2 regions of the Staphylococcus nepalensis genome follow, and region 2 is predicted to be linked to the other one. Evidence: riboswitches for the same ligand, from Rfam matches in the RefSeq annotation. Region 2 holds a riboswitch; the other holds the start of a gene.
What was found. Region 2 has a riboswitch for lysine ahead of BJG89_RS06410 (amino acid permease). Riboswitches for the same ligand answer to the same signal wherever they lie in the genome.

Region 1 (9,142 bases), 270 kb from region 2:
GAGTTGAAACTGCCTAATTCAGGGAAGATACTTCTTAGTACAGGTGTAACAAATGTAAGTGCAAAGAAACCAAATACAATTGTTGGAATTCCTGATAAGATTTCTAAAATAGGTTTGATTATTTTTCTAACCCTAGTAGATGCATATTCACTTAGATATAATGCTGCGCCTAAACCGATTGGTACCGCAACAAATGTGGCAATAGCCGTAATTTTAAGTGTGCCTAAGATTAATGCCCATATCCCATATTGTGGCGTTGAAGAGAATGGGTTCCAATCTTTAGTAAATAAAAATTCAGTTATAGGTACGCGTGTAAAAAATGTTATTGTTTCAGTTAATAATGTGACAATAATACCAACTGTCGCTAATATTGAAAAAATAGCGATGATGCCTAAAATGATTGGCACAATTTTATCGCTAATCCCTTTTTTCTTAGCGTTATTTTGAGCAATCATTTCACTAACAGAGATTTTCTGATTAGTCATTTTAATACCCTTCTTTCTTATAGACTCCCAATATTAAAACAAAGGTTAGGATTGTTCTTCATCTTAAACATCAGGGGCATTTCACTAGATGGTTAAATATGATGAATTGAACTTGAAGGTGAGTGACAAAATGATGCAGTTGCTATCACTTTGTCCCCCACTTTCTGAATCCCAACCTTAAAAATTATTAATAAGTTTATTCTTCTTTTTTGTCGCTATCTTTACCAATAATGTCGTTTAACTTGCTTTCTTGATCTTTGTAATCTTTATCAGGTAATGCAACAAATCCTGCACTCTCAGCTGATTTACCTTTATCTTCAATTATAAATTTCATGAAGTCTTGGAATCCTTTATTATCTTTTAATTTTTTCTCGTTTGTGTAGATGTAAAGTGGTCTACTTAATGCATATGAGCCATCTTGGATTGTTTTCTTAGTTGGCTCAGTAAGATTATCGTCTTCATCTTTGATTTTAACTTCTTTTAGTTTGTCTTTATTTTGTGTATAGAAATTATAACCAAAGTAACCGATACCTTCGTTGTTTTTCTCCACAGATTGAACGATCACGTTTGTATCAGCATTTTTCTCAGCTTTAATATCTCCTTTATCCATAATTTCTTCGCTAAAGAAATCATATGTTCCGTGAGACTGGTCAGGAGAAAATGCTTTAATTTCTTTGTCTGGCCACTCTGAGTTTACATCTTCCCAAGTTTTAGCTTCACCAGAGTAAATGTCTTTTAATTGTTCTTTAGTCAGTTCGTCTACAAAGTCATTTTCTTTATTGACTGCGATTGTTACGCCATCTTGCGCAATTTTGAATTCATCATATTTAATACCTTTGTCGTCTAATTTTTTCTTTTCTTCATCTTTTATAGGTCTAGACGCATTTGAGAAATCAGTGTTACCTGCTATGAATTTTTCAAATCCGCCGCCAGTTCCTGAAGTACCGTTTGAAACTGTAACATCTGAATTATCTTTTGCGAACTTTTCATTTAATTTTTCAATGATTGGACCTACTGTTGATGAACCGTCGCCTTTGACTTCTCCGCCTTCTTCGCCTGAACCGCTATTTCCACCGCCACAAGCACCTAATAAAAGTGAAGCACCAACTACTGTAGTACCAAATAATTGCCATTTTTTCATTGAAACATCCTCCTAATAAATAACCCAAAAGTTATATGTATTTATTACACTGCTAATACTACAGGTTGTTTGTTAAATACAAGTGGATTTAGTGTAAAAGTTATGTTAAGAATTTATTGACTTCATTTACAAAATTCACATACCCTTTTATGATCAATAGTGCTTTTCCTATAAACATTAATACAACTGCATTCTTGCATGTGATAAATTAATTAGAATTCGTAATATGAAAAAATCCCATATAACACAAATATTTGTGTTATATGGGAAGATATAAAAAGTGCTCAAATATTATTTTTTAACTATAGAGAAAACTCGTCTTCGACTCTGCTCCATCCTTTTTTAGTTAATGCTATTTTACCAGTTTCAATTGTAATAATTTGATTTTTATATAAATGGCCAATGGCGCGTTTAAATGCAGCTTTACTCATGTTAAATACTTCTTTTATTGCTTCAGGGCTTGATTTATCCCAAAACGGCAGCTCTCCTTCATATTCAACTAATAGGTTAAAGATGTGTTGGCCATCTTCGTCAAGTCTCTCGTGTGCGAGTGGTAAAAATGATCCATTAAGTTCACCTTTTTCATTATGACCAATGATTCGGACTTCTACGTTTTCACCCAAACGTGGTTCTGATTTACGTTCAGATTCGTGTACGAATATTTTGTAGCCATCTTTTGAAAGTAAAAAACTCCCAATTCTTAATACTCTATATGGTCGAGCTTCAATCACTTTATTTTGCATTTCATCGTTGTATACGGGTGTGTACATTGATTCTACAATCGTTTCTGTTGCTAAACGTGCGAACATATTATTTTCACTGTCAATACGCAACGTTACTAACACCTCGTCATCTTGAATGGGCCATACATCTTTTACTTTTGGCAGGTCAATCCAAGGTATTAATACTTCTCTAGGCAAACCGACATCAACATGTGCACCATCGCGATCTGTTTTTAATACTTTTACAAAGTCATATTTACTAGTGGTAATATCAGGCATATTTTGTGTAGCAAATAATGCCCCTGATCTATTTGGATAAATAAAGAAACTATATTCTTCGCCTACGATTAATTCATCTTCTTCATTCACTTCGGAGTGATTGAGTTTAACTTCTTCTTTATTCGGTCCTTGTAACTTGTAAGTAGATCCTTCTAATCCAATAACTTCAAGAAACTCTATGGAACCTACAATATTTTTCTCGTCTTGGGCCATACTGTTCTCCTTCGTACTTAAATTTATTCTTATTTATTATAACATGGTATAAAGAAACAAGCATCATCACATTGAGAATGGTCGAAACTCCTGGATAATTGTGTTATAATTTGTCCGTTAGATTATCGAAAAAGGAGCAAATGCATGTTACAAGTTACTGATGTGAGTTTACGATTTGGCGATCGTAAACTATTCGAAGATGTAAATATTAAATTTACAGAAGGCAATTGTTATGGTTTGATTGGAGCGAACGGTTCTGGGAAATCAACGTTTCTAAAAATTTTATCTGGTGAATTGGATGCGCAATCTGGTCATGTTTCTATGGGGAAAAATGAACGTTTAGCAATTTTAAAACAGGATCACTTTGCATACGAAAATGAACGTGTTATTGATGTGGTAATTAAAGGTTATGAACGTTTATACGAAGTTATGAAAGAAAAAGATGAAATTTATATGAAACCAGATTTCAGTGATGAAGACGGAATTAGAGCAGCGGAATTAGAAGGCGAATTTGCTGAAATGGATGGTTGGAACGCTGAAGCAGACGCGGGCTCCCTGCTATCTGGTTTAGGCGTCTCTGCAGATTTACAAGATAAAAAGATGTCTGAATTAGAAAACAATCAAAAAGTAAAAGTCCTTTTGGCCCAAAGTTTATTTGGTAAGCCAGACGTCCTTCTACTTGATGAGCCTACAAACGGTTTAGATATTCCAGCTATTAGTTGGTTAGAAGATTTCTTAATCAACTTTGAAAATACAGTTATCGTAGTATCACACGATAGACACTTCTTAAATAATGTGTGTACGCATATTGCTGACTTAGATTATGGAAAAATAAAAGTTTACGTTGGTAACTATGATTTTTGGTATCAATCAAGTCAATTAGCTATGAGAATGGCTCAAGAACAAAACAAGAAAAAAGAAGAAAAAATTAAAGAATTGCAAGATTTCGTTGCTCGTTTCTCTGCGAACGCATCTAAATCTAAACAAGCAACAAGTCGTAAAAAACAATTAGAAAAAATTGAACTAGATGATATTCAACCTTCCTCACGTCGTTATCCATACGTAAAATTTACGCCGGAACGTGAAATTGGTAATGATTTATTGTTTGTTGAGAATGTATCGAAAACAATTGACGGTGTAAAAGTGTTAGATAACATTTCATTTACAATGTACCCTAATGATAAAGCCGTATTAATTGGTGATAGTGAATTTGCTAAAACAACGTTGCTTAAAATCTTAGCTGGTGAAATGGAACCAGATGAAGGTACAGTTAAATGGGGAGTGACGACTTCACGTAGTTATTTCCCTAAAGATAATTCTGAATACTTCGAAGGTGTAGACATGAATCTTGTTGACTGGTTACGTCAATATGCGCCTGAAGACGAACAAACTGAAACATTCCTACGTGGCTTTTTAGGACGCATGTTATTTAGCGGTGAAGAAGTTAAGAAAAAAGCGAGTGTTTTATCAGGTGGCGAAAAAGTGCGCTGCATGTTAAGTAAAATGATGTTATCAAGTGCTAACGTGTTATTGCTCGATGAGCCTACTAACCACTTAGACTTAGAAAGTATTACAGCGGTAAATGATGGTTTGAAAAATTTCAAAGGTTCTATGATATTCACATCTTATGACTTTGAGTTTATCAATACAATTGCTAACCGTGTGATTGACTTAAACCCTGCTGGTGGATTGTCTAAAGAAATCTCATATGAAGCTTATCTACAAGAAACAGGCGTTTTAAGTAAATAATAAATAGCGTTTATAAAGATTAGAGGCTGAGATATCTATTGATATTTCAGCCTATTTAATATCATATTGGCAATAGCTATTTGAATTGAACTTGTAAAGCGTCAACGCTTCAGAGAGCTACGACTTCATTCAATTTATGAAGATGATTAGACATTATAAGCCTTCTTTTGAATTTACTAACACTTATACATAGTCCTTACTTCAAGTAATTGACTTAAACCTAATAGTGCTTATGCAATATCCTTGTTTTTTGTATTTTTACTATCCATTTTAACGAGAGCGCCAATAAACGCTGCTTGGAAAAACGCAAACACCCTCCCCTTTTATGTTTTATGATGCAAGATAAGCTTCTATGCTCAGGCTGATTACTATGAATAAGTTATTTTGAATTATATAATTCAAAATAACTATACAATGATGGAGGTATTTATAAATGGAACAGTTAAATATGCTTGATGGGCAAATTATTCCTCAAATAGGTTTCGGTACATATAAACTGAACGGTATGCAAGGCGCGCATGCGATTGTAAGTGCGTTAGACCAAGGTTACCGTTTATTAGATACAGCATATAATTATGAAAATGAAGGCACTGTTGGTAAGGCTATTGAAATGAGTAATGTACCGCGAGATCAAATCATTATAACTTCCAAATTACCAGGTCGTTATCAAGATTATGATGCTTCGCTTACTGCAATACAGGAGTCAATATACCGTTTGGGCGTCGAGTATTTGGATTTATATTTAATCCATTGGCCAAATCCGAAACAAGGTAAATATATTGAAGCTTGGCAAGCTATGATTGATGCCCAAAAAGCTGGTTTAGTCAAATCAATTGGTGTCTGTAACTTTTTACCTGAACATATTGAAACACTAGAAAAGGAAACTGGCGTTTTACCAGTCATAAATCAAATTGAGTTACATCCTTATTTCAATCAACGAGAAATGGTTAAGTATAATGCATCAAAAGGCATTGTCACTCAAGCGTGGAGTCCGTTGGGCCGTGCGTCGAATGTTATCAATGATGAAAAGATTACCGAAATTGCTGATAAACATAATAAAACTATACCTCAGGTTATATTAAAATGGCATATACAAAACGGCGTGGTCCCTATTCCAAAATCTACCTCGGTAGCCAGACAATTTCAAAATATTGATATTTTTGATTTTTATTTAGATAGCGATGATTTAGAGAAAATAGATACGCTTACGCGAGAAGATGGTAGACGTAAAGACCAAGATCCTGCTGTATATGAGGAATTTTAAGTTTTTGCTTAATCTTTATATTATTAACGTATAAAAACTTCATATTAAAAAATAGATACATTTACACTTATAAAGTAAAACGTGTGTAAAATAGTTTAATTTTTCAGTAAATTATAAAAACTTTGTAAAAGCGGTTTACAGTACATATAACCGTATGTATAATATGAGTCATAAACAAAAATTAAATAAGTTTTGATGAGGCGCATCAATCATTAGTAAATTTTAGAAGAACCTGTCTGCTAGCAGCTAATTTTGAAAGGGTGAGATGCCGAAACAGTTATAATAGCAGCTTATAACAAGTTGGACTTTATGGTTAAGAGCTAAGAGTCTGTCATTATTTTAAAATAATGGAGTGCATCACTTGTATATAAATTATAGAACAGGTTCGCATTCCGGACTTGTTCTTTTTTATATCATTGTGATTCTCCCCTATTAAATGAGGAGGATATAGAATTGGGAAGAAGTGTTTTGAAATTTGGAGGTTCTTCGGTAAGTGATTTTACAAAAATAAAAAATATAGCCGGAATGTTACAAACGAGAGTTGAAAATGGTGAACAACTCATTGTTGTAGTTAGCGCAATGGGTAAAACCACTGATGAACTCATGGCTAATGTTTCAACGCTTACAACTACACCAAAAGATCAAGAACTCGCATTGTTACTAACTACTGGTGAACAGCAAACCGTATCATATTTATCAATGGTATTAAATGATATTGGCGTCAATGCTAAAGCGATGACAGGTTACCAAGCTGGTATTAAAACAGTTGGCCATCATTTAAAAAGTCGTATTGCAGAAATTGATCCCATCACATTTGAACATGCTTTTGAAAGTAATGATGTATTAGTAATCGCAGGGTTCCAAGGTATCAATGATGAGTTTGAAGTAACGACATTAGGTCGCGGGGGATCAGATACCACGGCTGTCGCTTTAGCTGCTAGTAATCAAACAACCTGTGAAATATATACAGACGTAGACGGCGTATACGCTACTGATCCTAGAGTCTACAGAGACGCAAGGCGACTTGAATACGTTTCGTATGAAGAAATGATGGAAATGAGTGCTTTAGGTGCTGGTGTACTTGAAACAAGAAGTGTTGAACTAGCAAACAATTATAATATCCCCCTATATTTAGGAAGAACTTTATCAAATGTGAAAGGAACATGGATTATGTCACAAGCAGAATTATTAGAAAAAAAAGCAGTTACGGGTGTTGCCTTAGATACACATATGATGCACGTTACTATTAGCCATCCCCTGCCAGATAACAGACTATTAACAGATTTATTTAATCATTTAGAGAATGAATCTGTTAATGTTGATATGATTTCTCAAATAATAAATTTGGAAGGATTGCAAATGTCGTTTACGATTAAAGACACAGATGCAATTCAAATCACACGTATTTTAGAATCATTAAAAGAAAAATTTAATGCGTTAGACTTCAAGATTAATGAAGCATACGTTAAACTTTCATTAATTGGTTCTGGTATGCGTGATATGTCTGGTGTTGCTTCAAAAGCGTTTATCACACTGATCGAAAACGGTATTACCTTTTATCAAACGACAACATCAGAAATTAGTATTTCATGTGTTATAGATTCTGAAAATGGTGAACGTGCCGTTCAAGCACTATACGAAACATTTGATATCTGAATTTTCTTAATATAATTAATTTTAATAAAATAATGAAAATGGAGTGTATGAGATATGACAAAATTAGCAATCGCGGGCGCAACTGGTTTAGTAGGAAGAAAAATGTTAGAAACAATCAATCGCAAAGGCATTTCATTTGATGAATTAGTACTATTTTCATCTGCGCGTTCTGCTGGTGAGAAAATTGAATTTCAAGGCAGCACATATACAGTTAGAGAATTAACAGAAGAAGCTGCAACAGAACATTATGATTATGTGTTAATGAGCGCTGGTGGTAGTACAAGTGCGCATTTCTCCCCTATTTTTGAAAAAGCTGGTGCAATTGTTATTGATAACTCTAGTCATTGGAGAATGGTAGAAGATATTGATTTAATTGTACCTGAAGTTAATGAGCCAATCTTAAATAGAAAAATTATAGCAAATCCAAACTGTTCAACGATTCAATCTGTTGTACCTTTGAAATTATTACAAGAAGCATTTGGATTACAACGCGTAGCATATACAACTTATCAAGCAGTTTCAGGTTCAGGAGTTAAAGGAAGACAAGATTTATCTGAAGGTGCAAATGGTAAAGAACCAGAAGCATATCCGCATCCTATTTATAATAATGTGTTACCACATATTGATACTTTTCTTGAAGACGGGTATACAAAAGAAGAACAAAAAATGATTGATGAAACAAGAAAAATTTTAAAAGATGATGATTTAAAAGTAACAGCGACTTGCGTCCGTGTGCCTGTTCAAGATAGTCACAGTGTGCATATGAGCGTTACGCTAGAAAAAGAAGCTTCAGTACAAGCAATTCAACAACTCTTTGAAAATGATCAACGTGTAGTACTTATTGATAATCCAGAACAGAATGAATACCCATTAGCGATTCACTCTACAGGTAAAGATGAGATATTTGTTGGTAGAATTCGTCGCGACGATTCATTAGACAATACTTTCCATGTTTGGTGTACTTCTGACAACTTATTGAAAGGCGCGGCTTTAAATGCAGTACAAGTGCTTGACCAAGTTATGAGCTTGAAAGGAGTAAAATAATATGGGACATATATTTGAAGGTGTAGGTGTCGCTTTAACAACACCATTTACACATAATGAAATAGACTTAAATGCACTGAGAAGACATTTAAAATATTTATTAGAAAACGATGCAAAATGTATTGTGGTTAATGGCACTACAGCTGAGAATCCAACGTTAACAGACGAAGAAAAAGACCAAGTCTTAGAAGTAGTTGTGAATTATGTAAATGGCCAAGTACCAGTTATTGCTGGTACAGGTACAAACAATACTGAAAAGTCTATACAAGCTTCAGTACGTGCTAGAGAAATTGGTGCAGATGGTATTATGCTTATCACGCCATACTATAATAAAACGAATCAACGCGGTTTAATTGAACACTTTACTACTATTGCTAATGCAGTGAAATTACCAGTCATTTTATATAATGTACCATCACGTACAAATATGACGATTAATCCTGAAACGGTTGAAACTTTGAGTGATAATGAATATATTGTAGCCTTAAAAGACGCTACTAATGATTTTGAATATATGGACGAACTAAAAAAACGTTTAGATCTAAATCATTTTGCTTTATATAGTGGAAATGACGATAATGTCGTTGAC
Region 2 (9,142 bases):
CCGATAACATAATCATTTAATTGGTCCATAATTTCTTTAGGAGTTGGTAATTCTGTTAGCCCCTCAGATTCTGACTGAGCTAATTCTTCTTCAACTATTTCTGAGCATAGCTCAATACATTCATTACAAATGTATACGCCACTTCCTGCAACCAACTTCTTAACTTGATCTTGGTCTTTACCACAGAAAGAGCATTTTAAATTTTCTTCATCTTCATTGAATTTGAACATTCTATTTACACCCCTATTCCCTAAAGACTATACTAGATAGCATTTTAATATGCAACTTGAAGAAAACTCAAGTTTTTTGCACAAAACATTGTAGCAGACACATTGTTCAAATGCATCTGCTACTAATTTACAATATTAAACAACTAATCTATATTCCTACAAACAATATGCTTGAGAAATGTTTAGTTACGCTTCTGAGTCATCTTTAGATGGTTCTACTAATTTTGCTTCTTCAACTAATAAATCGATTACTTTTTGGATACGCACATCATTTTTCACAATGTCAGTATTTCCAAGTGTTTGTTTAATATCTTCAACTGAGATATTAAATTGTTCACTCATTTTTTCTAATTCTTTATCGATATCAGCGTCAGTTACTTCTACTTCTTCTGCATCAGCAATCGCAGTTAAAGTTAAGTTTGTTTTAACGCGTTCTTCTGCGTCGTCTTTCATTTGTTCTCTTAACTGTGACTCATCTTGTCCAGAAATTTGGAAGTAAGTTTCTAAATTAAGACCTTGTTGTTGCATACGTTGTCCAAATTCTTGAACCATACGGTCTAATTCAGTTTTAATCATAGCTTCTGGAATATTAATTGTTGTGTTATTAGTTGCTTTATTGATAGCTTCCTCTTTTTGAGTGTTCTCAGCTTCAGTTGCTTTTTGTTCAGCTAAACGTTTACGTAAATTGTCTTTGTATTCGTCTACTGAGTTAGCTTCTGCATCTAATTCATTCGCAATTTCATCATTTAATTCTGGAACATCTTTATATTTGATTTCATTTACTTTTGTTTTAAAAGTAGCTTCTTTTCCAGCTAATTCTTCAGCGTGGTATTCTTCTGGGAAAGTTACGGTAACATCTTTTTCTTCGCCAGCTTTCACGCCTACTAATTGTTCTTCGAAGCCTGGAATGAATGAACCTGAACCAATTTCAAGGTCATAACCTTCAGCTTGTCCACCTTCAAATTGTTCACCATCGACATAACCATCAAAGTCGATATTGACAGTATCACCGTTTTCAACTGCGCCGTCTTCTTTAACAACCATTTCTGCTAAATGACCAAGTTGATGATCGATTGATTCTTGTAATTCTTCTTCTGTTAATTCAGTATTTTGTTTTTCAACTTCTAAACCTTTGTACTCACCTAATTCTACTTCAGGTTCAACTACAACATTTGCTTCAAATGTCATATCTTCACCTTTTTCAATTGATGTCACGTTAATTTCTGGTTGATCAACTGGTTTGATTCCAGCTTCGTCAATAGCTTCACCGTAAGCTTCTGGTAATAAGATATCAACTGCATCTTGATACAATGCTTCTACACCAAAACGTTGTTCAAAAATTTGGCGAGGTACTTTCCCTTTACGGAAACCTGGCACATTAATTTGTTTAACCACTTTTTTGAAAGCTTGATCAATTGCTTTGTCTACTTTTTCTGCTGGAACAGTAACAGATAAAACGCCTTCGTTACCTTCCTTTTTTTCCCAAGTTGCTGTCATGTATAAAAACCTCCATGATTATCCTATTTTATTTTTTCAACTTCATTATTATAGCACACGTCAAAGCTCGACACAAATTATGAACTTTATATGAATAATCAATGAAAAATTGAAACTTATTTTACTTTTATATTTCCTTTTTAACGTTTACCCATGAATCAAATAAGTTAAATATAAAATCCACTATTTTTCTTTATCTAAAGAAACGATAAATGTAATAACATGGTTTGTTTCATCTAATATTTCTAAGCCTACCATAGATTTAAAGTAGTTACTATACGCTTCTACCCAAGCATCTTTGGTTGCAATGTTTTCAATATTTATTGGATAAAGTAAAATGGCATGATTGTTCAATAAGTGAAGCGCTTCTTCAATAAGTTGCGCTGCGTCATCCTCAATATTTTTCAAAACATTTGGAATAACATCAGTCTTAAACGTCGTGTGTTCCAACCCTTCAAGTTGGTATGGTATCACATCAACTTCAAATCCAAATTTATGGATGTGAATTGTTGATTCGCATTCAGCAAACCGTAAATATTCTAACATAATACTTACAACGTTTGGTGCTAAATGTCCGTCATTTAATAAATGCATAACTGTTTCTTGGTAACGATATTGACTATAATCAATTAACGATAAAATTGTATTAACTTGTTCCCTTAACGTTAAAGCATCAAAATTTTGTAGCATTTGTGCTGCCCGTGTATTATGCTTATCTATTTGACTCAAAGCATATTCTTTAATAGGAAAAAGTTCCATTCTTGTCTTATGGTCATTTACTTCATCGATAATTTGGTTGATGATTTCGACAACTTCAAAATATTGACCCAAACCATTTAAGCTTTGTACATAATAGATGATTAAATCATCGTAATTTGAAATGCCTTGTTTTAATAAAATGATCGCTTCTTCACGTAACTCTAAGTAATGTTCCATCTTATAAAGCATAGCACATTTCAACAGAGCCATTTGTTCATCAAGTTCAAACTGTGCTTCTAGTGACTCAAACAGATTATACATTGTTTCAAAGTCATGCTTATTATATGATTGCTTTATTTCTCTAATCAATTTATCTTTTGAGCGTGGAAATGGAATAATATCAGACATTGATCAACACCTCTATTGTATTGCCTGTAATATGAGTGCACTCCATGTTTCAAAATCATCATATTGCTCTATCTTATTATGATTTACCCATTTGATTTTTAAAGTGTCTGTTTCTTTAGCCTCTACATCATTACTATCGACTTTAATTTTAAAGACAACACCCAAGTGGACTTCACCAACTTCATTTGTATCATCATTGATAAAACCTATGTATGCTAAATTTTGAGATTTATGCTCTGGTAAACCTACTTCTTCATCTAATTCTCTTTGAGCATTTACTCTGAGCACTTCGTTAATAGATTCAGCGCCTTTAACATCATTCATATGACCACCAACGCCAATAGAAGATTGGCCATGCAAACGAGATTCTCCACCGCCAGAAAGACGTTCATAAACTAAAATTTCATCGTGCTCGTTTTCTAAGATACAATATGAAATAAGTTGTTTGTAACTTGGATCTTCTTCCATGTCACCACGACGTTTAATTTCATATTTAGAAAGTGTTTCAAAAATGTCTTGACCTTTATTAGAATTTTTATCTAAAAAACCATTAAATTGATTATTTTCGTTATCAAATAAAACTTTTCTTGGTACTACTGTAATCATTTCATCAAATTTAGACATTGGTTTCTCCTTCATATGTGACTTCCTTGTCATTTTATCAAATCATTTACATATCTCAAAATGATACTACAGTTAATAAGGTACAGACAGAAATACAAAATTTCAATACCTCGAGATCTCCCACAAAACGTTTCTGCCTATGAGACAAAACACAAGCGTAGAAGCATTTTCATACACAATGGCATGTTCCAATCATTATATATAAACGATTCGTTTCCATAAGCAGAAGATGTCAACTAAAACGCATGCACAAGCTTTACTTTAAAAGGCGTCGTTCTCTAAACATTTGATACTCATATGTTTCATCTACATAATCATTGCTGACACCACATAAAACAGAGCGAGATAGAAATCACATTTTGCTAAAATGATTTATCTAACTCGCTCCGATAAGATGGTTATAAAAAAGTATACAAGCTTGATATTAAATACATTTTCATTTTAGTTATTTATATTGTCTATATATCATTTAAGGCCAAGACATTACATATGTCTTAGCCTCTTTTAACTTAAAAATTATTTTAAAGCGTCTTTAGCTTTAGCAACTAATTCAGCAAAAGCTTTTTCATCTGAAATAGCAATCTCAGAAAGCATTTTACGGTTAACATCAATACCAGCTTGTTTTAAGCCATTCATTAATCTTGAATAACTCATATCGTGTTGACGTGCAGCTGCGTTGATACGTGTAATCCATAATTTACGGAAATTACGTTTTCTTTGACGACGATCACGGAAAGCGTATTGTCCTGATTTCATAACTTGTTGTTTTGCAACTTTATATAATGTGTGTTTAGCACCGAAGTAACCTTTAGCTAATTTAATCGTTTTTTTACGACGCGCTCTTGTTACCGTTCCACCTTTAACTCGTGGCATAATAAATTCCTCCTCAAAATGTGTACATTCTTAATTTTTCGTTGTTTCTTATAGCTATATCATCAATTATTTTTTATAAGTTAATAATTGTTTTACACGTTTCATGTCTGATTTGTGTACTAATGAAGCTTTACGTAATTTACGTTTTTGTTTAGTAGTTTTGTGTGCAAACATATGTGAAGTGAAAGCTCTTGAACGTTTTAATTGACCTGAAGCAGTTCTTTTAACACGTTTAGCAGCTCCACGGTGTGTTTTCATTTTAGGCATGATTCATTTCCTCCTGTATTATCAAATATTATTTTTCATTTATTGGGTTAAGCATAATGAACATTTGACGTCCATCCATTTTAGGTTTTTGCCCAATAGTTGCAATATCTTTGCATTCTTCAGCAAATTTTTCTAAAACACGTTGTCCAATCTCTTTATGCGTAATCGCACGACCTCTGAAACGAATTGAAACTTTACATTTGTCGCCTTTTTCTAAGAATTTACGTCCGTTTTTCAATTTAGTTTGGAAATCATGTTCCTCAATTGTTGGACTTAAACGAATTTCTTTAAGGTTAATTGTTTTTTGTTTCTTCTTCATTTCTTTTTCTTTTTTCTGTTGTTCGAATTTATATTTTCCATAATCCATTATTCTTGCAACAGGTGGTTTAGCATTTGGAGCCATTATGACTAAATCTAAACCAACTCGTTCAGCCATTTCTAAGGCTTCAGATTTCGATTTAACACCGATTTGTTCTCCATCTTGCCCTATTAAACGTAATTCTTTTGCGCGAATCTTTTCGTTAACTTGAGTCTGATCTTTTGCTATGGTTGACACCTCCAAGATTTTTACGAAATTATCCCAAGCAAAAAGAGCGAGTATATAATATACCCGCTCTTCTCTACACATGATCTTTCCATGTATATATAGACCTGCCAACTGCATTCAGCGTCGCTACAGGTGAGAAGCGGGAGCTTCTACTTGGTTCGTTTCGTATTCAACATTACCTATCTTAGCAACAATACTGATATAAGTCAATACTTTGTTTGAATATTATTTTATTTCATCCATATCCACGTCTTGGCGAAGGTTCACTTTTTCTAATGGTACAATTTTAGTTTTATAGCGTACTTTATGATAAATAAAGAATGCTAGGAATACTGGGATACCCATGTAAGTAATAATAAAGCGATTCAAATTAAAGTCGCCCGTTTGTATAAAATCGACGTCTTGGCCAATGATTACAAGCACACATAGTACGCCTGCGAAAATCGGGCCAAATGGGAATAATTTAGCTTTATATTTCAATTTAGATTTATCATAATTCTGTTTATCAAACGCTTTTCTAAACCTATAATGGCTGACCGCGATACCTACCCAAGCTATAAAACCAGTCATACCACTTGCTGCAACGATGTATTCATACGCATCGCCACTTAAATGTTGTAAAACAAATATGCCAATCACAATGATTGCTGTTGCGATAAGTGATACATAAGGTACACCGCTTTTATTTGTTTTACCAAATATAGGGTATGCTAATTTATCTTTACTCATCGAATATAACATTCTAGTAGAAGCGTACATACCTGAGTTACCCGCTGATAGCACCGAAGTTAAGATGACCGCATTCATAAACGATGCCGCAAATGCTAAACCAGCGTTTTGAAATACAAGCGTAAATGGCGAAGTTGCAATATCATCACCGCCACCCATCAATGATGGGCTATCGTACGGAATCAACATACCAATTACAAAAATAGCTAATATATAGAAAATCAATATTCTCCAAAATACTTGTTTAATGGCTTTTGGCACAGCACGTTCAGGATTTTCAGATTCACCCGCTGTAATACCAATCAATTCAGTGCCTTGGAACGAGAACCCTGCAACTAAGAATACACCTAAAATAGTTAGCAGACTGCCACCCAATCCATCTCCAAGTATTGGGCCGCCACCATTAGTAAATGTATCGAAGCCAACAAATTCTCCGCCCATAATACCTAAGATGGTTAGTAATCCTATTGCGATAAAGATAATAACTGTTACAACTTTAATTAATGCAAACCAGTACTCGCTTTCACCATATACTCTAACTGATAATGCATTGAGTCCGAATATAATGATTAAAAATAGACAGCTCCAACTCCATGCTGGGATACCTGATAATGGCGTCCAATATTGAATAACTTGGGCTGCAATTGTAACATCAGCTGCAACTGTTATTACCCAGTTAAACCAATAATTCCAACCTAGTGCAAACCCTAATGATGGATCAACAAAGCGTGTCGCATACGTACTGAATGACCCAGATACGGGTAGGTAAGTAGCCATTTCTCCTAATGATGTCATAAGGAAAAACACCATTGCTCCAATAATTGCGTATGCAAGCAATGCGCCTAAAGCGCCTGCATCATGAATTGCGCCACCAGAAGTCATAAACAATCCAGTCCCAATACAACCCCCAATTGCTATCATGGATATATGACGATCTTTCAATCCCCTTTTTACTCCATTATTCTGAATTTCTTCTTTTGCCATAGATGCTCCCTTTCTTTTAAACTTAGAGGTTAACTTACTAATATAATTAAAAACGCAAACTTATAGTAAGTAGTGATATTACCGCTAGAATAATCATGTCGTTTACACAATTTGTCGTAAATTTTTCCCGTATTTGTATGAATGATAATCTTTAACCTAAAATAAAATGGTTGCATACCTATTAGATATGCAACCATTTTAATAATAGCATTTATATAGGTAGCACATCACATATGTGACAGTCCAGTTTCTTTCGATAACTGACCCAACCAACAGCGCATCTGGTCACTGTTGGTTTCGGCGTCTTCACCTTTCACAAATCCTACATATGCCCCAAATAGCTACCGGACTGTTACTGATTAAAAACGCAACCTCTAACTCAAATTCAATATTTTTTATTTCACTAACTTGTAATATACATGATTTCAATAAGAGTTTCAAGACTATCTTTGTTTTTTAAGTCTAATCTCGTCTACAAGTTCCCAAATAAATGTTTCTTTTTCAACAGTTTCTTGATCTTTTGAACCGTATTTTCTTACGTTGACTTCATTGTTCTCAACTTCTTTGTCACCAACTACAAGTTGGTAAGGGATTTTTTGCATTTGAGCTTCTCTTATTTTATACCCCATTTTTTCATTGCGATCATCGATTTCTACTCTCACACCCTGTGATTTAAGCTCATCTTGCAGTTGTCTAGCATAATCATAATGCAAATCTACATTAACTGGTATAATTTCGACTTGTTTTGGTGCCAACCAAGTTGGAAATGCACCTTTCGTTTCTTCAGTTAAGAATGCAACAAAACGTTCCATTGTTGAAACAACGCCACGGTGAATGACAACAGGTCTATGTTGTTCGCCATCTTTACCTATATAAGACAATTCAAATTTTTCAGGAAGTAAAAAGTCTAATTGTGCTGTAGATAATGTTTCTTCTTTACCCATAGCAGTTTGAACTTGAACGTCTAATTTCGGACCATAGAATGCAGCTTCCCCAATGGCTTCTTCATAATCTAAACCAAGTTCATCAACCGCTTCTTTCAACATACTTTCAGCTTTGTTCCACATTTCATCATCATCAAAATATTTTTCTTTATCTTCTGGATCTCTATAACTTAAACGGAAGCTATAATTTTCGAAACCAAAATCCTGATAAACATCAATGATTAAATTAACAACGCGTTTGAATTCTTCTTTAATTTGGTCTGGTCTTACAAAAATATGTGCATCATTCAATGTCATACCTCTCACACGTTGCAAACCAGATACTGCGCCACTTGCTTCATAGCGATGCATTGTGCCTAATTCTGCAATTCTAATTGGTAGTTCACGGTAAGAATGAGGTTTATTTGCATAAATCATCATATGGTGCGGACAGTTCATTGGTCTTAAGACCATTTCTTCATTCTCATCTAATTTCATAGTTGGGAACATATCTTCCTGATAGTGGTCCCAGTGGCCTGATGTTTTATATAAATCCACATTTGCCATTACTGGAGTGTAAACATGATCATAACCCATGCTTACTTCTTTATCCACGATATATCGTTCAATTTCACGACGAATTGTTGCTCCGTTTGGCAACCACAATGGTAGACCTGCACCTACTAATTGGTTGTTCGAGAATAATTCTAATTCTTTACCAATTTTACGGTGGTCACGTTCTTTACGTTCTTCAAGCATTTTTAAATGTGCTTTTAAATCTTTTTTATCAAAGAATGCAGTACCGTATATACGTTGTAGCATTTTATTATCACTATCGCCACGCCAATAAGCACCTGCAGTTGATAATAATTTAAACTCTTTAATTTTTGACGTTGAAGGTACATGGACACCGCGACAAAGATCAGTAAATTCGCCTTGTGAATACAAAGTAACATTTTCATCTGATGGGATTGCATCGATTAACTCTAACTTATACGGATCGTCAGCAAAAAATGTCTTCGCTTCATCTCTTGAAACTACTTTACGTTCAATTGGATAGTTTTCATTAACAATTTGTTTCATTGTTTTTTCTATCTCTTCAAAATCATCAGAGGAAACGCTTTCTGCCATATCAAAATCATAATAAAATCCGCCTTCAATTACTGGGCCAACACCAAACTTCACATCTCCATATAAACGTTTTAAAGCTTGGGCCATAAGATGCGCAGTAGAATGACGCAACACTTCTAATGCTTCCTCACTGCCAGGCGTTACGATTTCAATTTCGCCATCGTTTTCAATTGGACTTGTTAAATCAATTAATTGTCCGTTCAATTTACCAGCGACTGCCTTTTTTCTTA

Region 1: linked by a shared signal. The riboswitch ahead of BJG89_RS07765 (aspartate kinase) and the one ahead of BJG89_RS06410 (amino acid permease) in region 2 are both predicted to bind lysine.

The regions. Positions count from the first base shown of each region.
Region 1 covers NZ_CP017466.1:1,633,773-1,642,914, reverse strand. Annotated here, with positions in the region: gene pstC (phosphate ABC transporter permease subunit PstC) at 1-485, opposite strand, end outside; gene BJG89_RS07785 (PstS family phosphate ABC transporter substrate-binding protein) at 682-1,626, opposite strand; gene BJG89_RS07780 (CvfB family protein) at 1,929-2,840, opposite strand; gene BJG89_RS07775 (ABC-F family ATP-binding cassette domain-containing protein) at 2,985-4,589, shown strand; gene BJG89_RS07770 (aldo/keto reductase) at 5,023-5,853, shown strand; lysine riboswitch at 6,041-6,219, shown strand; gene BJG89_RS07765 (aspartate kinase) at 6,307-7,509, shown strand; gene BJG89_RS07760 (aspartate-semialdehyde dehydrogenase) at 7,564-8,553, shown strand; gene dapA (4-hydroxy-tetrahydrodipicolinate synthase) at 8,555-9,142, shown strand, end outside.
Region 2 covers NZ_CP017466.1:1,362,835-1,371,976, reverse strand. Annotated here, with positions in the region: gene clpX (ATP-dependent Clp protease ATP-binding subunit ClpX) at 1-230, opposite strand, end outside; gene tig (trigger factor) at 417-1,727, opposite strand; gene BJG89_RS06435 (hypothetical protein) at 1,911-2,834, opposite strand; gene BJG89_RS06430 (NUDIX domain-containing protein) at 2,847-3,458, opposite strand; gene rplT (50S ribosomal protein L20) at 3,975-4,331, opposite strand; gene rpmI (50S ribosomal protein L35) at 4,398-4,598, opposite strand; gene infC (translation initiation factor IF-3) at 4,627-5,154, opposite strand; ribosomal protein L20 leader region at 5,178-5,306, opposite strand; gene BJG89_RS06410 (amino acid permease) at 5,371-6,858, opposite strand; lysine riboswitch at 7,071-7,243, opposite strand; gene thrS (threonine--tRNA ligase) at 7,302-9,142, opposite strand, start outside.